DNA from 2 places in the Bacillus sp. GW823-FHT06A11 genome. Region 2 is predicted to be linked to the other one. Evidence: predicted binding sites of a transcription regulator. Region 2 holds the regulator's gene; the other holds the start of a gene.
The links. Region 2 encodes Rex, which represses fermentation and respiration genes when NADH is low (regulators of the CRP and FNR family bind a similar motif). Its sites were predicted from a motif close to TTGTGAAATATTTCACAA; they were not measured.

Region 1: the regulator Rex is predicted to act here: its motif matches at 2,392-2,409, upstream of adhE (bifunctional acetaldehyde-CoA/alcohol dehydrogenase).

What each region holds. Positions count from the first base shown of each region.
Region 1 is NZ_JBXAHS010000002.1:425,852-432,163, reverse strand. It holds gene adhE (bifunctional acetaldehyde-CoA/alcohol dehydrogenase) at 1-2,196, opposite strand, end outside; gene AC1Q8L_RS10680 (bifunctional cystathionine gamma-lyase/homocysteine desulfhydrase) at 2,458-3,591, opposite strand; gene AC1Q8L_RS10675 (O-acetylserine dependent cystathionine beta-synthase) at 3,595-4,518, opposite strand; gene mtnN (5'-methylthioadenosine/S-adenosylhomocysteine nucleosidase) at 4,601-5,296, opposite strand; gene AC1Q8L_RS10665 (class I SAM-dependent DNA methyltransferase) at 5,311-5,949, opposite strand; gene AC1Q8L_RS10660 (YrzA family protein) at 6,086-6,301, shown strand.
Region 2 is NZ_JBXAHS010000015.1:822-12,691, forward strand. It holds gene tsaB (tRNA (adenosine(37)-N6)-threonylcarbamoyltransferase complex dimerization subunit type 1 TsaB) at 1-572, shown strand, start outside; gene rimI (ribosomal protein S18-alanine N-acetyltransferase) at 587-1,030, shown strand; gene tsaD (tRNA (adenosine(37)-N6)-threonylcarbamoyltransferase complex transferase subunit TsaD) at 1,030-2,046, shown strand; gene AC1Q8L_RS29570 (ABC-F family ATP-binding cassette domain-containing protein) at 2,531-4,465, opposite strand; gene AC1Q8L_RS29575 (redox-sensing transcriptional repressor Rex) at 4,652-5,281, shown strand; gene AC1Q8L_RS29580 (YdiK family protein) at 5,311-5,502, opposite strand; gene AC1Q8L_RS29585 (CPBP family intramembrane glutamic endopeptidase) at 5,499-6,248, opposite strand; gene groES (co-chaperone GroES) at 6,640-6,924, shown strand; gene groL (chaperonin GroEL) at 6,963-8,597, shown strand; purine riboswitch at 8,738-8,839, shown strand; gene guaA (glutamine-hydrolyzing GMP synthase) at 9,004-10,542, shown strand; purine riboswitch at 10,698-10,799, shown strand; gene AC1Q8L_RS29605 (NCS2 family permease) at 10,930-11,870, shown strand, end outside.

The sequences.
Region 1 (6,312 bases), on a different contig from region 2:
ATGTGCTAAGCTGTGATTAATACCTAGAAAAGCATTTGCAAATGCCATCCCTGCAATTGCAGAAGCGTTATGCATTTTTTCCCGTGCTTCTTCATCATTTCCATCTTTATATGCTCTCGGTAAATATTTGAATACGAGATCAATAGCTTTTAATGCTAATCCATCTGTATAGTCATTTGCCATAACAGACACATACGCCTCAATTGCATGTGTTAAAACATCCATACCAGTATCTGCTGTTACATGTGGTGGTACTGTCATTACAAATTGCGGATCAACAATTGCTACATCTGGTGTTAATTCATAATCTGCGAGCGGATACTTTATATTATTTTTCTTATCTGTAATAACCGCAAATGGTGTCACTTCTGATCCTGTTCCTGATGTTGTTGGAATCGCAACAAACTGCGCCTTATTTCCTAATTCCGGATATTTACATGTACGTTTTCTTATATCTAAAAACTTCTGTTTAATGCCATAGAATGTCGTTTCTGGATGCTCATAGAATAACCACATTCCTTTTGCTGCATCCATAGCTGAACCACCACCAAGTGCGATAATTACATCTGGCTTAAAGCTTCTCATCATTTCCGCACCTTTAAAGACAGTTTCATCTGATGGATCTGGTTCGACCTCAAAGAAAACTTCAATTTTCACATCATTTGCATGCTTGTTTAAATAGTGCGTGACTGTATCCACATAGCCATGTTCAACCATTCCAGGATCCGTTACAATAAATGCACGTGAAATGTTAGGCATATTTGCTAAATACGCTGTAGCATGTTTTTCAAAATAAATTTTTGGCGGCAATTTGAACCACTGCATATTCTTTTTTCTATTTGCCAGCCTTTTTATATTTAATAAATGAGTCGCTGTTACATTTTGGGAAACTGAATTTTTTCCGTAAGAACCACAACCAAGTGTAAGTGATGGAATAAATCCGTTATATATATCCCCTATTCCACCTTGTGATGAAGGTGCATTTACAATGAGACGGCAAGCTTTCATACGTAATCCAAATTGCTTTTGCACTTCTTTATTTGTAGAATGAATAACTGCTGAATGTCCTAAACCACCGAGGTTCAACATTTCTTCGCAATATGTAAATCCTTTTTCTAATGAATTCGCCTTCACACAGGCTAATACTGGGCTCAGTTTCTCACGAGATAACGGGTATGCTGCTCCGATACCTTGAATTTCAGCTACAAGCATTTTTGTATGTTCAGGAACAGTAATCCCAACTAATTCGGCAATATACTGTGCTGATTTTCCTACAATATCACTATTTACTGCACATGTATTTTCATTTATAACGAGCTTTTCTAATTTTTTTCTTTCTTCTTCTGTTACAAAGTAACAATTGTTTTCGATCATTTCTGTTTTAACATCATCATAGATTTCTTTATCGACAATGATTGCTTGTTCCGATGCACAAATCATACCGTTATCAAATGTTTTCGATAAAATTAAATCATTAACAGCTCGTTTTACATGTGCTGATTTTTCTATATAACACGGTACATTACCAGGCCCTACACCTAGTGCTGGTTTTCCAGTAGAGTAAGCTGATTTCACCATACCAGCGCCTCCAGTTGCTAGAACGAGTGCCACACCCTCATGGTTCATTAATTGTTTTGTCGCTTCGACAGACGGTCTTTCAATCCATTGAATACAATGTTTTGGTGCACCAGCTTTCATTGCTGCATCATATACGGTTTTCGCTGCTGCCACCGAACAATTTTGTGCAGAAGGATGAAATGCGAAAATAATTGGATTTCTCGTTTTTATCGCAATCAAAGCTTTAAACATTGTTGTCGACGTTGGATTCGTTACTGGTGTTACCCCAGCTACTACACCGACAGGTTCTGCAATTTCTATTATTTCTTCATGAGGATCTTCGTGAATAATTCCTACCGTTTTATCTTGCTTTATACTATGCCAAATATATTCAGTGGCAAAAATATTTTTAATGCATTTGTCTTCATAGACACCACGGCCTGTTTCTTCAACAGCCAATTTTGCAAGTGGCATATGTTGATCAACACCTGCTAATGCCATTTCATGAACAATGTTGTCAATCTGCTCTTGTGTAAAACTTTCTACTGCTTGTAAAGCTTGTTGACCGTTATTTACTAACGTATCAATCATCTCTTTTACCTCTTGCATTTCATTTACAACTTTCTCTTTGACTACCATGTAAATTTCCTCCTATTCTGTTATCACGGTCTTTATAAGTCCCTACAGGTCATAATAAGTCCCGATTAGCGAAAAAAAATAGAGTTACCGTCCTACATGAATCCCATTGTTTGTGAAACATTTCACAAGTTTACTCGTGAATAACATTTCATGAATTCAATATACATGAAATCATTTCATTTGTGTATGTCTAATTTGTGAAATGTTTCACAAATTAACATAATAAAAATGCACTGCTCCACATTAGCAGTGCATTTTTTATTACGCTAGCGCTTGTGCTAAATCTTCAATTAAATCTTCACCATCTTCAATACCGACAGAAATACGAATTAATGTATCTGTAATTCCTAATTCTTTACGGCGATCTGCTGGGATTGATGCATGTGTCATTTGAGATGGGATAGAAATTAAACTTTCTACTGCTCCTAAGCTTTCAGCAAGTGTAAAGTATTGCAGTTTCTCAAGTACTTTATTTAATGTTTCCTCACTATCTACATCAAACGAAATAATAGCACCAAATCCATTTGCTTGTTCTGTTGCTAATTCGTGGTTTTGATGTGATTCAAGACCTGGGTAATATACTTTATTTACTTTTGGATGATTATTTAAGAATTCAGCAATAGCGCGTGAATTCGTTTCATGTTCTTCCATACGAATTCCTAATGTTTTTAAACCGCGAAGTAGTAAGAAGCTATCTTGTGGTCCAAGAATACCTCCTGTTGAGTTTTGTACAAAGTGAAGGTCTTCTGCTAGTTGTGGGCTATTTACCACTACTAGACCTGCAACTACGTCACTATGACCTCCTAAATATTTCGTTGCACTATGAAGTACAATGTCTGCTCCTAAAGAAATCGGCGACTGCCAATATGGCGTCATGAATGTATTATCAATAATTGTTAATAAATCTTTCTCTTTAGCAAGAGTAGATATTTTCTTAATATCAGTAATTTTTAGTAATGGGTTCGTTGGTGTTTCCACATAGATCGCTTTCGTATTTGGACGAATTGCTTCTACAACTTCCTCTAAGTTTGTTGTGTCTACAAATGTATGTTCAATACCGAAGCGGTTTAATACTTTCGTAATAACACGATACGTTCCACCATAAACATCATCTGTTAAAATAACGTGGTCACCTTTTGAGAACAACATAATTGTCGCTGTAATAGCAGCCATTCCAGAACCGAATGCAAATCCAGCATGACCATTTTCTAATACAGCAATCATTTCTTCTAAAGCTGCACGTGTTGGGTTACCTGTACGTGAATATTCATATCCTTGATGCTTACCAACCGCTTCTTGTTTGTACGTACTTGTTTGATAGATCGGTACGTTTACAGATCCAGTTGAAGGTTCTCCTATGCGAATACCATGAATTAACTTTGTCTTTGCTCTCATTTTTTATTCCCATCCTTTGTATATGTCTTTACTTAAATAGCGCTCACTACTATCAGGAAAAATGGTTACAATATTTGTACCTGGTGCTGCCTTCTCTGCCTCAAGTAAGCTCGCATGAAATGCTGCTCCTGAAGAGCTCCCAACGAGAAGTCCTTCTTTTTGCGCTAATTCTTTCACTCGTAAAAATGCATTTCGATCAGAAATCGTATGAATTTCATCAAAATAAGATGTCTTCAAAAATGGCGGGATAAATTCCAGTCCAATTCCTTCGGTCTCATGTGAACCAGCCTTACCACCATTTAAAATAGATCCTTCTGGCTCTACGATAACTGTTTTAATATCTATATTTTTTTCTTTCAAATAAGATGCAGTCCCCATAAACGTACCGCCAGTTCCTGCTCCAGCAACAAATATGTTAATCTCTCCATTCAGTGCATCCCAAAGTTCAGGACCTAGTGTTTTGAAATAAGCACGCGGGTTTGCTTCATTCGCAAACTGACTTGGAGAGTATGAATTCGGTATTTCATTTACTAATTCTTTTGCTTTTGCAATTGCACCGGTCATTCCTTGCTCAGTCGGTGTATGCACGACCGTTGCACCTAGTGCTTTCATTAATTCTTGTTTTTCAATACTAAATTTCTCTGGTACACAAACGATAACACGTAAATCATGTTCTAATGCTGCAAGTGCCAGTCCAATACCAGTATTCCCAGCAGTCGGTTCAATAATTGTTCCACCTTGGGTAACAAGCCCTTTTTCTAGCGCATCTTCGATTAATTCTCTTCCTAAACGATCCTTAACGCTTCCGCCTGGGTTATAAAATTCAAGCTTTGCAAATAAGCGGACCCCTTTCGGAAGTGAAAAACGAGTAATTTCTACAATTGGTGTATGACCAATTAACTCATGAACTCCACGATATACATTCATCGTGTTCTCCCCCTTGTTTGCCAATAAAGAAAAGGCAACTGTATGTATTTTCTTTATATGAGACAGTTGCCTTTTTGTTACATTACTTTAACTCTTCTAACACTTTTACGATAAAGTTTGTAGAATGAAGAGCTGCTTGATCTAAAAACTGATCAAATGAAACATTTGATTCTTTACCAGCAATATCAGAAAGTGCGCGAATGATAACAAACGGAACTTCATATTGGTGGCATACTTGTGCGACAGCTGCTGCTTCCATTTCTACCGCATAAAGATTTTCAAATTTATCACGGATGGCTGCAACGCGGTTCGGATCACTCATAAATGAATCGCCTGTTGCAATCATGCCTTTTACAACTTGAATATTTTCTTCAGTTTGCATACATTTCTCAGCTAATGCAACTAACGCCTCATCAGCTTTAAATCCAGGCGGCATTCCTGGTACTTGACCATATTCATAGTTAAATGCTGTTACATCTACGTCATGGTGACGAACTTCAGTGGAAATAACTACATCACCAACGTTTAGAGAATGATGGAATCCACCAGCTGAACCAGTATTAATTACTTTTTCAGGCTTATATTTTTCTAATAAAATTGTCGTTGACATCGCTGCATTTACTTTACCAATACCAGACTTTAACAAGATTACTTCATGTCCTGCTAATAGCCCTTTCGTAAATTCACAACCTGCAACCGTTTCTGTTTCTGCTTGTTCTAATTTGTCACGTAAAATACGTACTTCTTCTTCCATTGCTCCAATTACAGCAATTCTCAATCTAATCCCTCTTTCTATTGCTTAGTTGCCTCCATTACCCAAACGAAATGATTTAATCTCGTAAACGTTACATGGAAGCCATTGTTTTCAAAAATAGTCTGCATAACTGGAATACATGTATAGTATTCCGTTTGCAAATCGTTTGCTAACTGGTGAAAACCTCTTTGTTTTGCAGTTTCAACAGTTTTATCATATGCATCTTGATCTGCAAATATCGTATCAGCAAACACTATTTTACCACCTTTGTTTAGCAATTGACTATACTTCGCAACCGCTACATTTTTTTCATCATCTGTTAAATGATGAAATGCATAGGTGCTTACAATGGTATCAATTGAATTTGGGACTTCAAACGAAAGAAAATCACCTTCTGTAATCGAAAATTCTTTTGGCAATTTCTCTTTTGCAATCATACGCATTTCACGCGACGGTTCTATACCGTAAACTGTGCGGCCAGCAAGTAATAATTTATTTGTTAAATTACCTGTACCGACACCAAATTCTAATACATTACCAAATGACTTGTTAACTACATCCTCTAGAATATCCTCATAATGGGCGAAAACTTCTTTATATTGTATATCTTCGCCTTGTACGAATGAGTCGTACGTATGAGCCCACTCATCAAATAAACCATTAAATTCTGTGCCCATAAAAATCCCCCTTTTTCTTATCGGTTTTATCAGTATGATATTCCCTCTTTCTAAAAATGTCAATTGAAATGTACATGGTATTTCCTTCTTTTCTTTGTTACACTATAGTTGATTACATAGGAGAGGGGCCGTCTTCATGTCATTTACCTTTGAAATGTTAGAAGATAAAGTAGAATTTTTTGAAGCGGGAGACTTAGCTTCTTTAGAACGAAAAATTAGTGAACAAATCGATAATAATAAAGCACTTATGCTTGAAGTTCATCACATCTCACATCAAATGGTTATGGATCCTGAAAGCAAAAGACCGTATTATAGCGCGGTTGTTCATTTTAAATTAAAGAAATTGCGTTAACTAAAAAAGAG
Region 2 (11,870 bases):
CAGCTGTAGAGCAACTGTTAAAAGAATGTGGTGTAAAACCGAAGGAATTAACTAAAATCGTAGTAGCTGCTGGACCTGGATCATATACAGGTGTTCGCATAGGCGTGACAGCGGCAAAAACATTAGCTTGGTCACTTCAAATACCAATTGTAGGTGTATCAAGTTTAGAGGTAGTAGCTGCAAACGGTGCTAACTTTAATGGATTAATTTGTCCTTTATTTGATGGAAGACGTGGGCAAATCTATACTGGATTATATACATATGAAGGAGAGCAGTTAACTTCAATAGAAGAAGACCGAATTATTCTTATTGTGGACTGGTTGCAAATGTTAAAAGATAAAGGACAGCCTGTTTTATTTATCGGTAATGATGTTAAATTGCATAAAGAAATAATTATAGAACATTTAGGTGATCAAGCTGTATTCGCTCCGTTTACTAAAAATAATCCAAGACCAAGTGAGCTAGCATTCTTAGGGTTACAAAAAGAAGAACAAGATGTGCATACGTTTGTTCCGAGCTATCTTCGTTTAGCTGAAGCTGAAACAAAGTGGTTAGAAAGTCAAAACAAGTAGGGGCCTTGCAGAAGATGGATATGATATTTAGAAAGATGGAACTTGATGATATTGCTCAAATTGTAGCTATTGAAGAAGTGTCTTTTTCAACTCCTTGGACTGCAGATGCCTTTCACCGTGAATTAACGATGAATGAACATGCACATTATATTGTGTTAGAAAAAGATGGTCGTGTAATCGGATATTGTGGATTGTGGATAATCATTGATGAATCACATATAACAAATATAGCTATTTTGCCAGAATACCGAGGTCAAAAATTAGGAGATGCCTTATTGAAAGCAGTTATTTCAGAAGCGAAAGAACTAGGGGTAAAAACAATGACGCTTGAAGTACGTGTATCAAATGAAGTAGCAAAGCAGTTGTACAAAAAATACGGATTTCAAAATGGTGGAATTCGTAAACGATACTATGCAGACAATCAGGAAGATGGTCTTGTAATGTGGGTGAATATATAATGGAAAAAAATACGATTATACTTGGGATTGAAACAAGCTGTGATGAAACAGCGGTAGCGGTTGTTAAAAATGGAACGGAAATTATTGCGAATGTCGTTGCATCACAAATCGAAAGTCATAAACGTTTTGGCGGGGTTGTACCAGAGATTGCATCCCGTCATCATGTAGAAGAAATTACAGTTGTGTTAGAAGAAGCTTTAAAAGAAGCAAATATCACATTTGATGATATTGATGCAATTGCTGTAACAGAAGGGCCTGGTTTAGTAGGAGCACTTTTAATTGGGGTAAATGCAGCGAAGGCAGTAGCTTTTGCACATGATATTCCGTTAGTCGGTGTTCATCATATTGCTGGCCATATTTATGCGAACCGTTTAGTAAAAGAAGTTCAATTCCCGCTATTATCACTTGTTGTATCTGGTGGGCATACAGAACTTGTTTATATGAAAGAACATGGTTCATTTGAAGTAATTGGTGAAACGCGAGATGATGCAGCTGGAGAAGCATATGATAAAGTAGCTCGTACGTTATCTATGCCATATCCAGGTGGTCCTCATATTGATCGTCTTGCACATGAAGGAGAACCAACAATTGATTTGCCTCGTGCATGGCTAGAACCGAATTCATATGATTTTAGCTTTAGTGGATTGAAATCAGCAGTTATCAACACTGTGCATAACGCGAAACAACGTGGTATAGAAATTAAACCAGAAGATTTAGCGGCAAGTTTCCAAGAAAGTGTAATAGATGTACTTGTAACGAAAGCAGCTCGTGCAGCAGAGGCTTATAATGTAAAGCAATTACTTCTTGCTGGTGGAGTAGCTGCTAATAAAGGACTTCGTGCGCGATTAGAAGAAGAATTTGCACAAAAAGAAAACATTGAACTAATTATTCCACCGCTATCTTTATGCACAGATAATGCAGCAATGATTGCAGCGGCAGGGACAATTGCGTATGAACAAGGCAAGCGTGCAACATTAGCCTTAAATGCGAATCCAGGATTAGATATTGAAGCATAGTTATGCACATAATTAACCACAGCTTGTGGATAAAACCCATATTATCTGTTGATAATGTGGGTTTTGTTGTGTATATAAAGTGTTGATATCTTTTTTGATAGTTGTGGATAATGTGGAAAAGTTGTTTTGATAGCTATTTTATAAAGGTGGATATGTGTATAAGTTTGTGGATAAACTAGATGAAGTCTGACCTTTGAATATATTGTTTTTCGGGAAATAAAAAGTAAGAAGATATCCCTGAAAAACATTTTGAAATATCCTTCTATTATAGAGGGTGCTGATATTGTCAATCCTTGTCGGTAAATCGATATTTCGTGTCGAATCGTTTATATATATAGGGTTACGATAGATGTATTTGAAAATTGGTTGATATATTCCGAGTTACCATTGATATATTCAAAAAATTATTTATGTACTTAAAGAAAAAAGATGTCACATAGTCAAAAATCATGACTGATGAGACATCTTCCTTATTTAAATACTCTTATACATGCAGCTCTTCCCACTCTGCCATACAAGTTTCAAGTTGTACTTGTAGCGTTTGTTTTTTAGTTGTAATTTCACTCGCTTTTTCATAATCTGCATATATTTCTGGTAAGCAAAGTTGATCTTCTAACGTAGCAATTTCTTCTTCTAAGTTTACGATGTTTTGTTCTAGTTCTTCAATTTTTCGAGTGCGTTGACGTTCTAATTGTTTACGCTCTTTTTCTTCGAGATAATTTAATTTTTCTTGAGCTACAGTTTTTTGAACAGGTGCCTGATTTTCTTGCTGTTCAAGTTGTTCAAATGCTGCGCGTTCAATCATTTCATTTTTCTTCTCCACATAGTAATCGTAATCCCCTAAATATTCCTGTGCACCTTCTGTTGATAACTCAATCACAGTCGTTGTTACACGGTTAATGAAGTAGCGGTCATGTGAGACAAATAGAAGAGTCCCTGGATAATCAATTAAAGCATTCTCTAAAATCTCTTTGCTATTTAAATCAAGGTGGTTCGTAGGCTCATCCAGAATTAATAAATTTGACTTTTGCATCATAAGCTTCGCAAGAGCTAATCGAGCTTTTTGTCCACCACTAAGGGAAGATACTGGTTTCAGTACATCATCTCCTGTAAATAAAAAGTTCCCGAGTATAGTACGGATTTCTTTTTCAGGTTGCAGTGGATATTCATCCCATAGTTCATTTAAAACCCGTTTAGAAGATGTTAAGTTTGCTTGTTCTTGATCATAATAACCAACAGATACATTTGATCCGAAAGAAACATCACCATTTAATAGTGGTAACTTATTCACAATAGATTTTAATAATGTGGATTTCCCAATTCCGTTTGGACCAACTAAAGCAACACTATCTCCGCGAGTTAAGCGCATAGTTACGTTTTCAATTATAGGGTCCTCATCATAGCCAATGGTTGCATCCTTTACTTGTAAAACATCATTTCCACTTTGCTTTTCAATATCGAAGTGGAATGATGCTGACTTAGAATCCCCTAATGGTCTCGTTAATAATTCCATTCTGTCTAGTTGTTTACGGCGACTTTGAGCACGTTTCGTTGTAGAGGCGCGAGCTATATTCTTTTGAACGAAGTCCTCAAGTTTTGCGATTTCATCTTGTTGTTTTTCGTAACGTTTCATTTCTTGCTCATATAATGCTGATTTTAAGTCTAAATATTTACTGTAGTTACCAACAAATCGTCTGCTTTCTTTATTCGAAATTTCATATACTTGTGTAACAAGTTTGTCTAAGAAATAACGGTCATGTGAAACGATTAATATTGCGCCAGGATAACCTTGTAAATATTGCTCAAGCCATGTTAATGTTTCGATGTCTAAATGGTTTGTAGGCTCGTCCAAAATAAGTAAGTCTGGTTTTGTTAATAATAATTTTCCGAGAGCTAATCTTGTTTTTTGCCCACCGCTTAAAGTAGAAATCGTCGTCTGGTGCGTTTCAACTGGGAAGCCAAGGCCGCTTAAAATGGAGCGAATATCCGCTTCATATTGATATCCACCTTGATCTTTATAATTGAGTTGCAATTGGTCATAATCAGCTAACAATCTTTCGTATGTAGCTTCGTTTGAAAAGTTTTCTTCTTTGCCCATTTCTTGCTCAAGCCTTCGAAGTTTTGTCTCCATTTGCTGTAAGTGGGTAAAGACGGTTAGCATTTCATCCCAAATTGTTAAAGACGTTTCTAGGCCGGTATTTTGAGCTAAATACCCGATTGAGACATCTTTCGGTTTTATAATTTCGCCACCATCATGTGATAACTCACCAGCGATAATTTTTAATAATGTAGATTTTCCAGCTCCATTCCTTCCAACTAATGCGATACGATCTTTTGTTTGTACTTCCAATTTTAAGTTTGCAAGAATTGTTTCTGCACCGTATAATTTCGAAAGTCCATTTACTTGTAATAAAATCAATGTTTTCACCTCAAATAATTTCTTAACTTTGCCATGTTTATATTTCTCAATCATACTAAAAATAGTGTATAGTTTAAAATAAGAGAGAATACTTCTTCTCTTTATTATACAAGGAATTTAATGAGTGCTAAACTTCTGTATTTGATTAAAGTATATGAATAAAGATAGGAAGAGAGGAGAGGTCATATGGATCAGCAAAAGATTCCACAAGCCACTGCTAAAAGATTGCCTCTATACTATCGATTTATCCAAAACTTATCTCTTTCTGGTAAGCAGCGTGTTTCATCGGCCGAATTGAGTGAAGCGGTAAAAGTAGATTCCGCAACAATACGAAGAGATTTTTCGTATTTTGGAGCGTTAGGGAAAAAGGGATATGGATATAACGTAAATTATTTATTATCATTTTTCCGCGAAACACTTGATCAAGATGATATAACGCGTGTAGCACTTATTGGAGTAGGTAATTTAGGGACCGCTTTCTTACATTATAATTTCACGAAAAACAATAATACAAAAATTGAAATGGCATTTGATGTTAGTGAAGAGAAAGTTGGAACAGAAATCGGGGGCATTCCTGTATACCATTTAGATGAATTAGAAGAGAGATTATCAAATGATATACAAGTGGCAATATTAACAGTACCGGCTACAGTAGCACAAGCTGTAGCAGATAGATTAGCTGAAACGAGCGTGCATGGTATTTTGAATTTCACACCAGCACGATTAAACGTATCAGAGAATATTAGAATTCATCATATTGATTTAGCTGTAGAGTTACAAACATTAGTTTACTTTTTGAAAAACTATCCACAATAAAACGCAGAGGAAGCGACCTCTGCGTTTTATTATTGTTTCTTCTTTGTGAATTTAACTAATATAAGGCGAAGTGCCAAATTAAAATCAATTGTTGCCATAACTGCAAATAGTATTGTCCACACATTCCAGATTGTATCTGTCACGTTCGTAATGGCGAAGCGTGTAAAGATACATCCAAGAAGGAAGTATAGTGTAGCCATGAACAATGGTGAGTTTCTCATACAAAAAATCCTCCGATAAAGCCTTGCATTTTTTCAGCTTCTTTAATCATTTCTTGAATTTGCTCATTGCTCATAAAAATTTGCCCAATAGCGACTAATGTATTCATCGCAACATGAGCTGCAATCGGAACGATAATACGCTTCGTCTTCACATATAAGAAGGCGAATACGAGCCCCATAGCAGTGTATACCAATAAATGAGTAAAATCAAAATGAATTGCTGCGAATACAAGCGAACTAATGATAGCTGCGATAAAGAAGTTAAACTTCTTATAAAGTGCACCAAATAAAATTTTTCTAAATACGATTTCTTCTAAGATAGGTCCAATTATAGATACAACAATAAGGAACCAAGGTGTGGTTCTTGCAATCTCCATCAGTTTCATTGTATTTTCTGAACCTTGTTTAATTCCTAGCAGCTGCATCTCGATCATACCAGCAACTATTTGTGAAAAGAAAGCCAAGAAGAACCCGATGAAAATCCATCCAATAGTAGCTGGAGCAGAAGAGCGCTTTGGATCTAAATGCCTGTCACGAATATCCGTTCTAAGTAACCAAAGTACGATACATAATGCAACAAAGAAGCTAATAATTGCCCAGTGTCCCGTTATGATTTGTCCTTTTTCCTCAATGGTAAATCCTCTATTATCATAGAGTCCTGTTTTTAGGAGAAGTGGCAATCCAACAACGCCAGATAACTGCATTAAAATGTATGTAACGATAATCCACCAGTATTGTTTCTTCAAATGGTTTAACCATCCTTTCTAACTATAGTGTATGAGATAAGTTAGGATAACATGTAAATATGCTACCTACGATATGAACCTCACTTGAATTATGTTTTTTTCGTAAATCCTTATTTGAAATTATAATAGAAGACAGGAGAAAGTTGTGTGTGTAGCGAAAACAACTTAGGGTGTCCTTTCATATTGTAACATACGAGCAGTGGAAACAACGATTCATATAGTAAAGGCAGTATTCTATATAGAAAGTTTATATAGTGATTTGCGAAAAAATTATGATTTTTTTACTTGCAAAAGAAATTGAGATTATTTATTATTATAAGTGTGTTAGCACTCGGATGACTTGAGTGCTAATAAAAGAAATTTACATAACAAAATGAGGAGGTTATTGTTCATGCTAAAGCCATTAGGTGATCGCGTTGTAATTGAGCTTGTTCAAGCAGAAGAAAAAACAGCAAGTGGTATCGTATTACCAGATACTGCAAAAGAAAAACCACAAGAGGGTAAAGTTGTTGCAGTAGGTACTGGTCGAGTGCTTGAGAATGGTGAGCGTGTTGCTTTAGAGGTAGCAGCAGGTGATCTTATCATCTTCTCAAAATATGCAGGTACTGAAGTGAAATATGAAGGTACAGACTACTTGATTTTACGTGAAAGTGACATTTTAGCAGTTATCGGTTAATTATATAAATCTTAAAAAATCCAAGGGGGTCAATTATTATGGCAAAAGATATTAAATTTAGTGAAGAAGCACGTCGTTCGATGCTTCGCGGTGTCGACACTCTTGCAAACGCAGTAAAAGTTACGCTTGGACCAAAAGGTCGTAACGTTGTACTTGAGAAAAAATTTGGTTCACCACTTATTACAAATGATGGTGTAACAATCGCAAAAGAAATCGAATTAGAAGATGCATTCGAAAACATGGGTGCGAAATTAGTAGCAGAAGTTGCTAGCAAAACAAATGACGTAGCTGGTGACGGAACAACAACTGCAACTGTATTAGCGCAAGCTATGATTCGTGAAGGTCTTAAAAACGTAACAGCTGGTGCTAACCCAATGGGTCTTCGTAAAGGTATCGAAAAAGCTGTTACTGCTGCAATTGAAGAATTAAAAACGATTTCTAAACCAATCGAAGGCAAATCTTCTATCGCACAAGTAGCTGCTATTTCTGCAGCTGACGAAGAAGTAGGTCAATTAATCGCTGAAGCAATGGAGCGCGTTGGTAACGATGGCGTTATTACTTTAGAAGAGTCTAAAGGATTCACGACAGAATTAGACGTAGTAGAAGGTATGCAATTTGATCGTGGATATGCATCTCCTTACATGATTACTGATTCTGACAAAATGGAAGCAGTTCTTGATAACCCATATATCTTAATTACTGACAAAAAGATTTCTAACATTCAAGAAATCTTACCGGTATTAGAGCAAGTGGTACAACAAGGTAAACCACTTCTTATCATTGCTGAAGATGTAGAAGGCGAAGCTTTAGCTACATTAGTAGTGAACAAACTTCGTGGTACATTCAATGTAGTAGCTGTTAAAGCTCCTGGATTTGGTGACCGTCGTAAAGCAATGCTAGAAGATATCGCAATCTTAACTGGTGGCGAAGTAATCACTGAAGAATTAGGTCGTGACTTAAAATCTGCTACAGTTGAATCTTTAGGACGCGCTGGTAAAGTTGTTGTTACAAAAGAAAACACAACTGTAGTTGAAGGTATTGGAAATACAGAGCAAATCGCAGCTCGCATCGGTCAAATTCGTGCGCAATTAGAAGAAACAACTTCTGAATTCGATCGTGAAAAATTACAAGAGCGACTTGCTAAACTAGCAGGTGGCGTAGCGGTAATTAAAGTAGGTGCAGCAACTGAAACTGAGTTAAAAGAGCGCAAACTTCGCATTGAAGATGCACTTAACTCAACTCGTGCAGCAGTAGAAGAAGGTATCGTTGCAGGTGGTGGTACTTCACTTATGAACGTATACACGAAAGTAGCTTCTATCGTAGCAGAAGGTGACGAAGCAACAGGTATCAACATCGTACTTCGCGCACTAGAAGAGCCAGTTCGTCAAATCGCAATCAACGCTGGTCTAGAAGGATCTGTAGTTGTAGAGCGTCTAAAAGGCGAAAAAGTAGGCGTTGGTTTCAACGCAGCTACTGGCGAATGGGTTAACATGCTTGAGTCTGGTATCGTAGATCCAGCTAAAGTAACTCGTTCTGCACTTCAAAACGCAGCATCTGTTGCAGCTATGTTCTTAACAACTGAAGCTGTAGTAGCTGACAAGCCAGAACCAAATGCGCCAGCAATGCCTGACATGGGCGGCATGGGCATGGGCGGTATGGGCGGAATGATGTAATTCCGTTTGCCCTAAAAAACATCCATTTCTATATAGAAATGGATGTTTTTTTATGTTTTTTAGAAAAGGAAATGAATTTCTGTAGAATTTTGTCGCTTTCTCTCTTGACCATATAGATACTTCATTGTTAGAATCTAGGAAGATAATATAAAACGATCCTTCATATATCCTCAATGATATGGTTTGAGAGTCTCTACCGGGTTACCGTAAACAACCTGACTATGAAGGCAGTGTGTCTTATATTTATAAAGAGCGGAGACTATCTTTCTTTATAAAGCCAGACCCCTGCCTTTTCTTTGTTATGAGACTAGAGGCGGAGGACTGGCTTTTTTTATTATATTAGTAATGCTTTTCGCCAAATTGGTGAAAATATTTATATACGAGAACTAACGTTGGGGTGATTATTTTGAAGAAGCAACACGATACAATTATCGTTTTAGATTTTGGAAGTCAATACAATCAGTTAATAGCACGTCGAATTCGTGAGTTCGGTGTATACAGTGAACTTCATCCACATACAATTACTGCAGAAGAAATTAAAGCAATGAATCCAAAAGGGATTATTTTCTCTGGTGGACCAAATAGCGTATACGGTGAAGGTGCATTACATTGTGATGAAAAAATCTTCGAACTAGGTTTACCGATCTTCGGTATCTGTTACGGTATGCAGCTTATGACACAACACTTCGGTGGTAAAGTAGAGCGTGCTAACCACCGTGAGTACGGAAAAGCTGTTCTTAAAGTAGAGAACGAATCAAAATTATATGCGAACCTTCCAGAAGAGCAAGTTGTATGGATGAGCCATGGCGACTTAGTAACTGGTTTACCTGAAGGATTCGTAGTAGACGCAACAAGTGAGTCTTGCCCAATTGCTGGTATGAGCAATGAAGCGAAAAACTTATACGGTGTACAATTCCACCCAGAAGTACGTCACTCTGAGCACGGTAACGATTTAATTAAAAACTTCGTATTCGGCGTATGTGGTTGTTCTGAAGGATGGAACATGGAGAACTTTATCGAAGTAGAATTAGAAAAGATTCGTGAAACTGTTGGAGACAAAAAAGTACTATGTGCACTTAGTGGCGGCGTAGACTCTTCTGTTGTAGCAGTATTAATTCATAAAGCAATCGGCGATCAGTTAACATGTATTTTCGTTGACCACGGTTTACTTCGTAAAGGTGAAGCAGAAGGCGTTATGAAAACATTTAGCGAAGGCTTCCATATGAACGTTATTAAAGTGGATGCACAAGAACGTTTCATGAACAAGTTAAAAGGTGTAGAAGATCCAGAACAAAAACGTAAAATCATCGGTAACGAATTCATTTACGTATTTGATGATGAAGCGTCTAAATTACAAGGTATGGACTTCCTAGCACAAGGTACACTTTACACAGATATCGTTGAAAGTGGTACAGCAACTGCACAAACAATTAAATCTCACCATAACGTTGGTGGACTTCCAGAAGACATGCAGTTCAAATTAATTGAGCCTTTAAATACGTTATTTAAAGATGAAGTACGTGTATTAGGATCTGAACTAGGAATTCCTGATGAAATCGTATGGCGTCAACCATTCCCAGGTCCTGGTCTTGGTATTCGTGTATTAGGTGAAATCACAGAAGAGAAATTAGAAATCGTTCGTGAATCTGATGCGATTTTACGTGAAGAAATTATTAAAGCAGGATTAGACCGCGAAATCTGGCAATACTTCACGGCGCTTCCTGGTATGCGTAGCGTAGGTGTTATGGGTGACGAGCGTACTTATGATTACACAGTAGGTATCCGTGCAGTAACATCTATTGACGGTATGACAGCTGACTGGGCACGTATCCCTTGGGACGTACTAGAGAAAATCTCTGTTCGTATCGTAAACGAAGTAAAACACGTTAACCGTATCGTGTATGATGTAACGAGTAAGCCACCAGCAACTATTGAGTGGGAATAGTATTGTAATAAAAAAGATCCATCTATCATTTATGAATAGATGGATCTTTTTGTTTTCGTTATTAATACGAACGAAAATATAAAAATTTATAAAAACGTTCGCTTTTAAATTGACAAAAATACATTCAAGAGTTAATATGAGTATGTAATTCAAACGAAAAGTGAATATTATGCCGTCGTATAATATCGGGGATATGGCCCGAAAGTTTCTACCTAGCTACCGTAAATGGCTTGACTACGAGGCGTTTGTATAAAGATGAGGGGAAACTTGTCTTTGTTTATAGAACGCTTCCATGTATATATGCAATGGAAGCCTTTTTTATTTCTCGGGATAAAAGAGGGCTAGGGTGAAATACGGCGAGTAATCATATAACGGGGGAAACGTAGGATGAAACGCTATTTTCAATTTGATGAGCTCGGTACCAATTATAAGACTGAGTTCATAGCGGGGTTAACAACATTTCTATCTATGGCTTACGTACTGTTTGTCAATCCTGCTACGCTGTCGCTTGGAAATGTTAAAGGGTTACCAGCAGGTACAGGGATGGATCCAGGTGCAGTATTCGTTGCTACGGCATTAGCGGCAGCAATCGGTTCGTTAATTATGGGTATTTTCGCGAAGTATCCAATTGCTTTAGCGCCAGGTATGGGAATTAACGCGTTCTTTGCTTATACAGCAGTGTTAACGATGGGTATTCCGTGGCAAACGGCTATTGCCGGAACATTAATGTCAGGTATTATCTTTATTATTCTTACTGCTTCAGGTATTCGTGAAAAAATCATTAATGCAATTCCATCGGAGTTAAAGTTTGCAGTAGCGGCAGGTATCGGATTGTTCATTGCATTCCTTGGATTCCAAAATGCTGGAATTATCGTGAAAAATGATGCTGTTCTTGTTGGGTTGGGGGACTTAACAAAGGGCACAACGTTACTAGCAATCTTCGGGGTTGTTACGACAATCATCTTCATGATTAAGAAAGTTAATGGTGCAGTATTTTACGGTATGATTCTTACAGCGATCTTAGGAGTGGCAACAGGATTAATTGATACTCCGAAAGCTGTAGTGGGAGCAATACCGAGTCTAGAACCAACGTTCGGTGTGGCGTTAACGCACTTCGGAGATATTTTTACAGTTCAAATGGGGATTGTTATTATAACGTTCTTCTTTATCGATTTCTTTGATACAGCAGGTACGCTTGTAGCGGTTGCGAATCAAGCTGGATTAATGAAGAACAATAAATTACCACGTGCAGGAAAAGCATTATTTGCAGATGCGATTGCAACTGTAATTGGTGCAATCTTGGGTACATCAACAACAACGTCTTACAT